One region of the Pantoea cypripedii genome, then DNA from elsewhere that is predicted to be linked to it. Evidence: predicted binding sites of a transcription regulator. Region 1 holds the regulator's gene; each other region holds the start of a gene.
What was found. Region 1 encodes Fur, which represses iron uptake genes when iron is present. Its sites were predicted from a motif close to ATAATAATGAGAACNACTATCAA; they were not measured.

Region 1 (3,285 bases):
CCCGAAGCCGTTTTACGCGCAGTGCGCCGATTTTTTGTACTGTAAAAGCAAAAGCTTGCCGCGAACCGTTTAAGGTTGGCGTAGTAAGGGGCGCTGGAGTATGATGTCGCGCTAAAAATTTGCCACGGATGATTTTTTCACCGTGGCCGGGCCGATAATGTATAAATCGCGCAGCGCCTTTCCGCCGTTCGCGCCCACTCAGTTTTACAAATCATGGCAAAAGAACAGACTGACCGTACCACGCTCGATCTCTTCGCTGATGAGCGGCGTCCCGGTCGCCCCAAAACCAGTCCGCTGACGCGTGACGAACAGTTGCGGATTAACAAACGCAATCAGCTGAAACGCGATAAAGTGCGAGGATTGCGTCGTGTTGAGCTGAAAATGAGCAGCGAGGCCGTTGATGCACTCAACACCCTGGCTGAGCAACAAAACATCAGCCGTAGCGAATTGATTGAACAAATGCTGCTGGCGCAGCTCAAACTGTCGTAACAGGCGCAGACCGCACGCAGGAACAAAAGTCACGGCTTTACAAGTTCCGCCACTTTGCCCGGTCTGCTATCATTCGCTGTAATTACGTATTCAATATCAGGATTTAAGAGGTCACTTAACCCATGGCAATCGTAGGCATTTTCTTCGGCAGCGATACCGGCAACACTGAAAACATTGCAAAAATGATCCAGAAACAACTGGGTAAAGACGTGGCCGAAGTGCATGACATTGCCAAGAGCACTAAAGAAGATCTCGAAGCATTCGATATTCTGTTGCTGGGCATTCCGACCTGGTACTACGGCGAAGCGCAGTGTGACTGGGATGATTTCTTCCCGACACTGGAAGAGATCGACTTCAATGGCAAACTGGTTGCGCTGTTCGGCTGTGGCGACCAGGAAGATTATGCAGAATACTTCTGTGATGCGATGGGCACCATCCGTGACATTATCGAGCCAAATGGTGCGGTGATTGTCGGTCACTGGCCGACTGAAGGTTACCACTTCGAAGCATCCAAAGGTCTGGCCGATGACAAACACTTCCTTGGTCTGGCTATCGATGAAGATCGTCAGCCGGAACTGACCAACGAACGTGTTGATAAGTGGGTGAAACAGATTTTCGATGAGCTGCAGTTGAAAGACATTATCGAAGCCTGATCCCCTTTCCTACTCAATGTGGGCGCTGGCTCACATTGAGAATCGGAAATTCCTATAAAAATAATAGCCACGTTTTTTTAACTTTTACCTGCAAATCTGTAGAATACCCGTAACGGTCATCCGCTTATTCCTCTGGCATCAGAATGAGGCTGAGTGAAATGGAAACAAAGACCTGTACGATCCCCGCCGGCGTTAGCGACATTTATCCCTACAGCCATTGGTGATTTCAGGACGTGCCCTTGGTTTTCATTTCACTGCTTGAGTTCTATAATGAGACGCAAATGAGAATGCGCGTGATCGACATTCAAGGCCCTGCGCCGCAAGTGACTAGCAAAGTAACAGGACAATATCCGCATGACTGACAACAACTCCGCATTGAAGAAGGCTGGCCTGAAAGTCACTCTACCCAGACTGAAAATTCTGGAAGTGCTTCAGGAACCCGAGTGCCATCACGTCAGTGCGGAAGATTTGTACAAACGCCTGATCGACATGGGCGAAGAGATTGGTCTGGCAACGGTATATCGCGTTCTTAACCAGTTTGATGACGCGGGTATCGTGACTCGTCATAACTTTGAAGGTGGCAAATCCGTCTTTGAACTGACGCAACAGCATCATCATGACCACTTGATCTGCCTGGATTGTGGCAAAGTGATCGAGTTCAGTGATGAGTCTATTGAGACGCGTCAACGTGAAATCGCAACACGTCACGGTATCAAACTCACCAACCACAGCCTGTACCTGTACGGCCACTGTGCGCTGGGAGACTGCCGCGAAGACGAGACGCTCCACGATAAGCAATAAAGTGTGCTATGCAGTATGAAAAAACCGGTGCCTGGCACCGGTTTTTTTATGCCTGAAATTACAGAACCAGCGTTTCCTGCAGGTAACGCCAGCGCGGAATGGAGGTGGTGCAATCCAGCACCGCCAGAGAAATGCGGCTCTGGTTGTTGCCGTTCATCATTTGCAATTCACGATATTGAATGGTCACTTCCTGGCTTTGCTGTGAAATGATGGCATGTTCGCTGGTCGCGATGCGCATCCCTTCCCGCTGACCACGCAACTGGCGGAACAACACCTCCGTCGCATTCAAATCCAGCTGTTTTCCCTGCGGGGTCACCATTTTGAAATCCGGGTGAAAATGCGAGAGAAACAACTCAATGCTGTCGTCAGTGCCCTCTGACTGATTAAAAATACGTTCGATAAGCTGATGTAAAACCACTACGCTGTGTTTGGCTTCCTGAGCGAGACTCGTCATTTTTTTTCCTTTTATAACCCGCGGAGCAACGTCTGGGAGCGCATAGCCTACCTGAAATACAGTTTTTCACACTCGCAAATGGATTAATTTTACTAAAGTCAGATTAGTTGCAAATCCCGGTAACAAACGCCTTTCACAGCCTACAGCATAAAAGGTTGCCAGCCCGAAATTACAGCCAATAAAAAAGGGCGATTGCTCGCCCTTTCGTGATGATATGGTGATAACGACAAAAAGGATTAATCGCCGATTTTCGCCCAGGTATCACGTAAACCGACAGTGCGGTTAAACACCAGCTTAGAGGGCTGTGAGTAAACGCTGTCTGCGCAGAAATAACCTTCACGTTCAAACTGATACGGCGCCAGTGCATCGGCATCACGCAGTCCCGGCTCGACAAAGCCCTGTTTGATTTCCAGCGAATTCGGGTTAATGGTGGTGAGGAAATCCTCAGCCGCTCCCGGATTTGGCACGCTGAACAGACGATCGTAGAGACGGAATTCCGCTGGCAGCGCGTGGATCGCTGAAACCCAGTGGATCACACCCTTCACCTTGCGGCCATCAGCCGGATCTTTGCTCAGGGTATCAACGTCACAGCTACAGTAGATGCAGGTGATATTGCCTTCTTCGTCTTTTGCCACGCGCTCTGCACGGATCACGTAAGCATTACGCAGACGGACTTCTTTGCCCAGCACCAGACGTTTGTACTGTTTATTGGCTTCTTCACGGAAATCCGCGCGATCGATCCACACTTCGCGGCTGAACGGCACATCACGCGTGCCCATCTCCGGTTTGTTGGGATGGTTTGGCATGGTGATGATTTCTTCATGACCCGCAGGCAGGTTCTCAATCACCACTTTCAGCGGATCGAGTACCGCCATCGCGCGCGGTGCG
Region 2 (3,285 bases), on a different contig from region 1:
GATAAAGTGATATAGGTTGACGAGTGCGATTCTGCGGTTACCACTACGCCACGCATCATGGTAGCGTCCACGCTGCAATTCACCGTCCATTTCGCCTGATACGGGCCAGGATGCTGCGCCGGGCTTAATCCCACCGGAATGCGGTTGCCATAGGCTTCCATCACCTGATCCAGCGTCAGTGGCGAGCTGGCGTCGGCTGGCTCATAGCTGTAATCCGCCTGCCACTCCTGCTTACCGGAAGTGGTGACTTTGCTTAACTGATCATCAGGCACCGTCAGCGCTGCGGCAGGTAGCCCCTCAAGGGTAACGGCAAACTGGGGTTTGCCCGCAGCAGGCTGGCTACTGATATGGCCTACGGTTTGCTGCGACGTGCGGCTCACCAGCGGAATTTCATCGGGAATATCAGCATTCGGTGCCGGGTAAACCAGAAACAGCAGCAACGCGGTGAGCGCCAGGCCTGCCCCGGTCACGGTGGTAAACTGCGCCGCTCGCTTGGGCGCAGGTCGCAGGTGTGCTGGCCAGTAGATCAGGGCCGCAACGGCGACGATGTAAATCAGCCAGCCCGCGAACTCCACCAGCCGGGGATCGGCCGGGATGCCGAGTACCCCGGTGATCAATGCAGACTGCACCGTGCCCGGTGTCACCAGCCAGGTGAGGTCGGCAACACGCTGCTGCCCGGCATTGAGCCAGCCAGCTTCATGCGCACTGCGTAAGGCGGAGATAATTAATCCGGCGGCAACCAGAATCAGGAACAGACCCGTAAAACGGAAGAAACGGGACAGGTTAATACGAATCCCACCGGCATAAATGCCCCATCCCACCAGCACCGCCACCAGCAAGCCCAGCACCGCACCTATCGCCGCCCAGGTGGCCGATTGCGAAGCAGAAAACGTCGCCAGTAAAAAGACGCTGGTCTCGAAGCCTTCTTTCAGCACCGACAAAAAGGCCATGCTCGCCAGCGCCATCGCACTGGAGCGTGTTATCGCCTCTGCGGCTTCGGTTTCCAGCTGACGCTTCAGGTTGTGAGCATGGGAGTTCATCCACATCACCATGCCGGTGACAAAGAACACTGCGACCAGGCCGATGATGGATTCCATCATCTCCTGACGCGCCTGCGGTAACGCATTTTCAGTCAGGTTCAGTACAAAACCGACGGCAAGGGAGAGAATGACAGCACATACCACGCCCACCCACATGGCGGTCAGCGGTTTGCCATTTTTGCGTAAGAAAGCGGCGATAATACCTACGATTAGTGCAGCTTCAAGACCTTCGCGCAATGCGATAATGAACGTCGCCAGCAAGTAGAGTGCTCCAGATAGTCGCTAAAAGCGTAATGATAATAATTATTAGTATCACTACACATGAAAATAATAAATATTCCCCATCAGCGACGCAGTAAAAAAAGGAAAAACACTCTTTGATCCATGGTTCGCCATATATTATCTGGCAAACCATCGTGACGAACATCACAACATTAAGTTAACCTTAAGGAAGCCCCTGATTAATCAAGGGCTCTTGCCTGGGCGTTTTTCTGTATTAAAAATACACACCCGTTAAATTTTGCCAGCTGGGTTACTCACCAGCTGGCAGAGGTTATTTTGCGATTGTAGAGATATGTAAAGGAAACAGATTGATATGACAGGGATTTTATTTATCAGGAGGCTGGCGGCAGCGCCTGCAATATCCGATCGGCCTCGGCGGCACTCAGCGGGTACTGATAAAACTGGCGATAAAAACGTCGCGTCGCCTCATTGATGTCCAGGGCGGGAAACAGTTCCGGGTGGAGCTTCGCGGCAGCCCACTGAATCTGCAACGCCACCTCCGTACCATAACGGTCCCACGGGAATACTCCCGCCGGATTCTGCCAGACACGATGGTTCTGCACCGCCTTCACGCTATTGAACAGGCCGGCATAATCAGAATCCGCCAGATTGCCCGCACCGGCACCAATGATAATCACGTCCGGGTTCCAGCGAATAACATCCTCCGGAGAAACAGGCTTCATATTGCCATCAATCCCCGCCGCCACATTGCGCCCACCAGCAAGGTTGATCCAGGTATCAATCAGCGTGTTGCGGCCATCCACTTTCAATGGATGGAGCGACTGAATATGCAGCACCGTTGGACGCTGGCTACTGGTCAAGCCCTGCGTTTTCGCCTGAATGCTGGCGATTTGCTGATCCAGATACTGGTTGTAGGCCACCGCGCGTGCCTGCGCCTCAGGCGTGCCAACCACCGCCGCAGTGGTGGTAAGTGAACGTTTCATCGAGTCAAAGTCATCAAACTGCATTTCCAGCACCGGAATGCCCGCCAGGCGGTAAGACTGGGCATCCGGATCATTGGCCGGGACAAAGACCGCATCCACATGGCGCGCCACCAGCGCTTCACTGGCGAAGGTTTTACCATGCGCCTGTAAAGCCTGGTTCAGAGACGGCTGAACCTTAAACATCCACGGCCGATCTGCCGGATGGTTTACCGTCGCGACAATGCGGTCACCTGCACCCAGCGTCATCAGTAACGAATGATGGGCAAACCAGGCATCCGCAATATGGTTGACCGGATGGGTGATTTCCACATGATTGCCGCGATCGTCAATCACGGTTTGCGCCAGGGAAGTGGCGCTAGCCAGCAATAACGGCAGCATCAGCGCCAACCGGCAAATCGGTTTCAACATCGGTGTATTCCCGTCAGAAGTTAAGCTGCATGGATACCTGAACCATACGCGGCTCGCCCAGTTGGGCGCTGGCGTAACCCGAACCGCTGTAACCGTTGAGTCCACCCGGTACGATATTGGTCCAGTAGTGGCGATTCGTCAGGTTGGTCACATCCAGGCGGAAGGTGGTGGCGGTGTTGAACAGTTGCGTCTTCCATGCCGTTCCAGCGTCCAGCGTGGTATAACCACTCACCCAGCCATTGTTCTGGTTATCGGTGCTGCGCCGCCCCACATAATGCAGGCCGCCGTGGATATCCGTGCCACTCAGCATCGGCAGATCATAGGCAGCAAACAAGCTGGCGACGTAGCGCGACAAACCAACGATTTGCTTATCCTCGGTCTGTTTGCTGGCAGTTTTTAACAAACGCGGGTCCAGCCACGTCATGCCACCGTAGATATGTAAGCGATCGGTGACATCACCGTCAGCCATCAACTCAATACCCCGGTTACGCTGTTCCCCATCGATGGCATAGTCGCCGTTGGCGTTGGTGTAGGCGTACGGACGCTTGATCTGGAATACCGCAGCGGTGAGGAGAAGTTTGCTGTTAATCGCCAGTTTACTGCCCATCTCC
Region 3 (3,285 bases), 2.3 Mb from region 1:
GCGCATAACCAAACGCCAGGCGTGCAGTCAGGCCATCAACTTCAGGCACCCATGTCCCGATGTTGAACTTGCTGCCGAACTCTGCCCCATAGATATAAGCTTTATCACGGTTTTCTGCGCGGTAAGCGATACCGATGTTATCCGGAATGTTAGTGAAGACTTCCGGATTCGCGCTACGGCTGTAACGGGTGTAGTCGATAAAGTTTTTGTAACTGTTGTAGAAGGTCGCCGCCGAGAAGGTGATCCCTTCGACAGCTTCACCTTTCAGACCGAACTCAAAGTTGTTGCTGGTTTCGGTTTTCAAGTCAGTGTTACCCAGCAGAGCATACTGATTGCTACCACCGTAATTAGACGACAGGTTCCATGAGCCATACATTTGGCTGGCGTTCGGGAACTGCGCACCGCGCTTGTATTGCAGATACGCCATCATCTTCGGCGTCAGATTGTACTGGAAGGCGAGCGACGGCAGGATCTGCCCGTCACTGAATCCCTTGCCATAAAGCGTTTCCACATCACCGGTAGACAGATCCGCATCACCGCCTGCCAGGCTGGAAAGATTTTGCGGCTTGGTATTCTGGTAAGCGTAACGCACCCCAGGAATGATCGAGAAGGTGTGACCATTCAGATCCCAGCTCATCGTATCTTCAGCATAGACGCCTAAACTCCAGGTACGGCTATCCGCTTCAGGTCGGGTGATGTTGTTGTACGAGGTCTGTGCCGGATCCAGCCAGTACGGACGTTCGGTTTTGGCAATGCTGCCGTTCAGGCCGTAGCGGAAGTTGTTAAACAACCAGCTTTTTTCCCCTTTGGTTTCAAAGCCAAAGGTTTTGGTGTTGTAGTTTGAATAGATATTGTGGGCTTCAACCGTACCGGCCGCTGGCGCAGCGGTATCATCATGTGCTTCGGTTTGCTGGTAATAGATGCTGCTTTCGAGGCTGTCCACCAGCAGGTTGTTATCTGGCGTCCAGAGATCTTTCAGCATGCCGCTCCAGCGACGCGTCTGGCTGCTCTGATCGGCTCGGCCATAAATAGTCGTGGTGCTGCTGCCCCAGTAATCGAAGTTGGTGTGGTTGGTTTTGTGATAGTAATCCAGGGTGGCGCTGAACTGGTGTTCGCTGTTTGGCTGCCAGATACCGGTCGCGGCAATGGCGTCAGAGTGCCAGTTCGCCGGATACGCATCAATGGTTCCGCTGTTATTGCGGGTTTCCTGGCCGTCACGACGGCTGATCACCACAATACCACGCAGGGTTTCATCGCCTGCCGCGGCAGTGATGCCGTTGTGCCAGCTGCGGTTGGAAGAGTCGTAGTCACTCTGGTAACCGAAGTAGGTTTGTTTGGTGGGTGACAAATAGTCATCCGGGGATTTTGGCCGGAATGAAACCGATCCGCCAAGCGCCAGGTTCTTGTTGGAAACATCGGTAGCGCCTTCGACGATACCCACGGATCCATACATATAAGGATCGATATAGTCGCGACCAATCCCGAAGGTGCCTGAACCGGCACGGCCCACTGAGCTGCGGCCGGTGGCTAAAGGCTGTTCAATGCCGTCTACGTCAATGGAAACGCGGTTATCTTCCAGGCCACGAATGTTATAACCGGTATAACCGCCACGGTCCCCGGTATAGCCACTCTTGCCGGTGTTGCTGCCGCCAGCGGCACCCGGCGCGGTGACCAGCGGCTGATAGCGCATAATGGAGCCAAAATCATTACCACCCTGTTTCTGCAACTCGTCGGCAGAAAGCGTGGTACGGCTACCGGCAACCAGCGGTTGTTTCGGCGCAGTGACCGTCATCACCGGTTCATTTGTGGTGGTTTTTTTGCCTGAAATCGCCAGATCCTGATTGTCGCTGGTGGCTGCGTAGCCGCAGGCTGCATGGATGGCGGATGCCAGCACCGCTGTTTTAAACAGACGCTGTGAGGTGAACCCCTGAAAAATTGGAGACATAGACGCGAAATACCTTGTTAATTGTTAGTATTCGCTCACGTGCTTGCTGCCAGAAAACCACAGTTTTGTATAAAAACCGTAAAAAGTTACAGACTTTTTTTATGTTATAAATGATTTCGTCAGAAATGTAATGCAAGTGGTAATCATTATCAATACCATTTACACTAAGATGTATCTTAGACAGCACATTTTGTTAACCGCAGTTAACTTATTACTAATCAATCAATTAAGATGAGCGATGAAATGACACACAAACCGGCGGTGAATATTCATTACTGTACGCAATGCAACTGGCTGCTGCGCTCAGCGTGGATGGCACAGGAGCTGCTGCATACTTTTGCTGACGATTTAGCCTCTGTCACCTTGCAGCCCGGCACCGGCGGCGTGTTTGAGATAACCATTGATGGCAAGGTGATTTGGGAGCGTAAACAGGAAGGCGGTTTTCCCGACGCCGCCGCATTAAAGCAGCGGGTGCGTGATTATTGTTTCCCGGATCGCGAGCTGGGGCATGTGGATAAGAAGAAACCGACCGGGAATTGAGGTCAGGCGACCTCATGCTCCTGCGGCCATAACAGCCGGTCCTGCGCGGTACTTAAGGTGACGATCGCCGGATGATAAATCGCGAAAGGTTCCGCCAGCGGGCACACCATATATTTGCCCAGTGCGCTGGGGATAAATTCGGAGCGCGGTAAAAATGCCGCGCCATCAAAACCCTGCTCCATCATTTCCAATACCAGACGCGGTTCTGAAACCTTAATGGTGATATTCACCTGATCGAGGCTACTGAACAGTTTGCTGCGCATCACTTCATAGGTCCCTTCCCCGCCGATACGGTGCAGCAACATCAGCGGAATGCCGCTCAGGTCACTGAACTGCAAGGCTTTCCCGGCCAGCATTGGGCTGTAGTGGGAAGAAATCACCGCGATAGTATCAATCGGTTCCAGCTCACGGATAAACCAGGGCTGGCGATCGCCAGGAACTTGCATCAGCGCAATATCCACGGTGTTATCCAGCAGCATCGCTTCCAGATGGCTGGAATCAGACACAATCACGTTGATGTCCCAGTCGGGGCGGTTGCGGTAGTAATCCATCAGGATGCTGTTGAAATAACGCAGATAAAGGTAGGAAATACCGATATTTACCCGGCGCTGTTTGCGCGTGGCGATGGTGATGGTCTGGCGCTTGAGTTGATTGACCCGGCTTAAGATGTCGCAGGCCTGGCGATAGAGAAAGGTTCCGGCTTCGGTCAACACCATACGACGTGGTGTGCGGGTAAACAGCGGTGAACCAATTTCCTCTTCCAGCTCCTGCAGGCGCTTACCCAGCGGCGGTTGTGCGAT

Region 2: efeU (iron uptake transporter permease EfeU) is a predicted target of Fur. The motif match lies at 1,334-1,356, and genes of this name have one in related genera.
Region 3: HA50_RS16370 (TonB-dependent receptor domain-containing protein) is a predicted target of Fur. The motif match lies at 2,076-2,098, and genes of this name have one in related genera.

What each region holds. Positions count from the first base shown of each region.
Region 1 is NZ_MLJI01000001.1:1,214,883-1,218,167, reverse strand. Features, by position in the region: gene ybfF (esterase) at 1-45, shown strand, start outside; gene ybfE (LexA regulated protein) at 214-489, shown strand; gene fldA (flavodoxin FldA) at 612-1,142, shown strand; gene fur (ferric iron uptake transcriptional regulator) at 1,497-1,943, shown strand; gene HA50_RS05540 (hypothetical protein) at 2,002-2,397, opposite strand; gene glnS (glutamine--tRNA ligase) at 2,634-3,285, opposite strand, start outside.
Region 2 is NZ_MLJI01000003.1:270,552-273,836, reverse strand. Features, by position in the region: gene efeU (iron uptake transporter permease EfeU) at 1-1,301, opposite strand, end outside; gene HA50_RS29325 (ABC transporter substrate-binding protein) at 1,655-2,674, opposite strand; partial or broken gene HA50_RS29320 (TonB-dependent receptor) at 2,688-3,285, opposite strand, start outside.
Region 3 is NZ_MLJI01000001.1:3,560,162-3,563,446, forward strand. Features, by position in the region: gene HA50_RS16370 (TonB-dependent receptor domain-containing protein) at 1-1,945, opposite strand, end outside; gene HA50_RS16375 (Rdx family protein) at 2,189-2,485, shown strand; gene HA50_RS16380 (LysR family transcriptional regulator) at 2,488-3,285, opposite strand, start outside.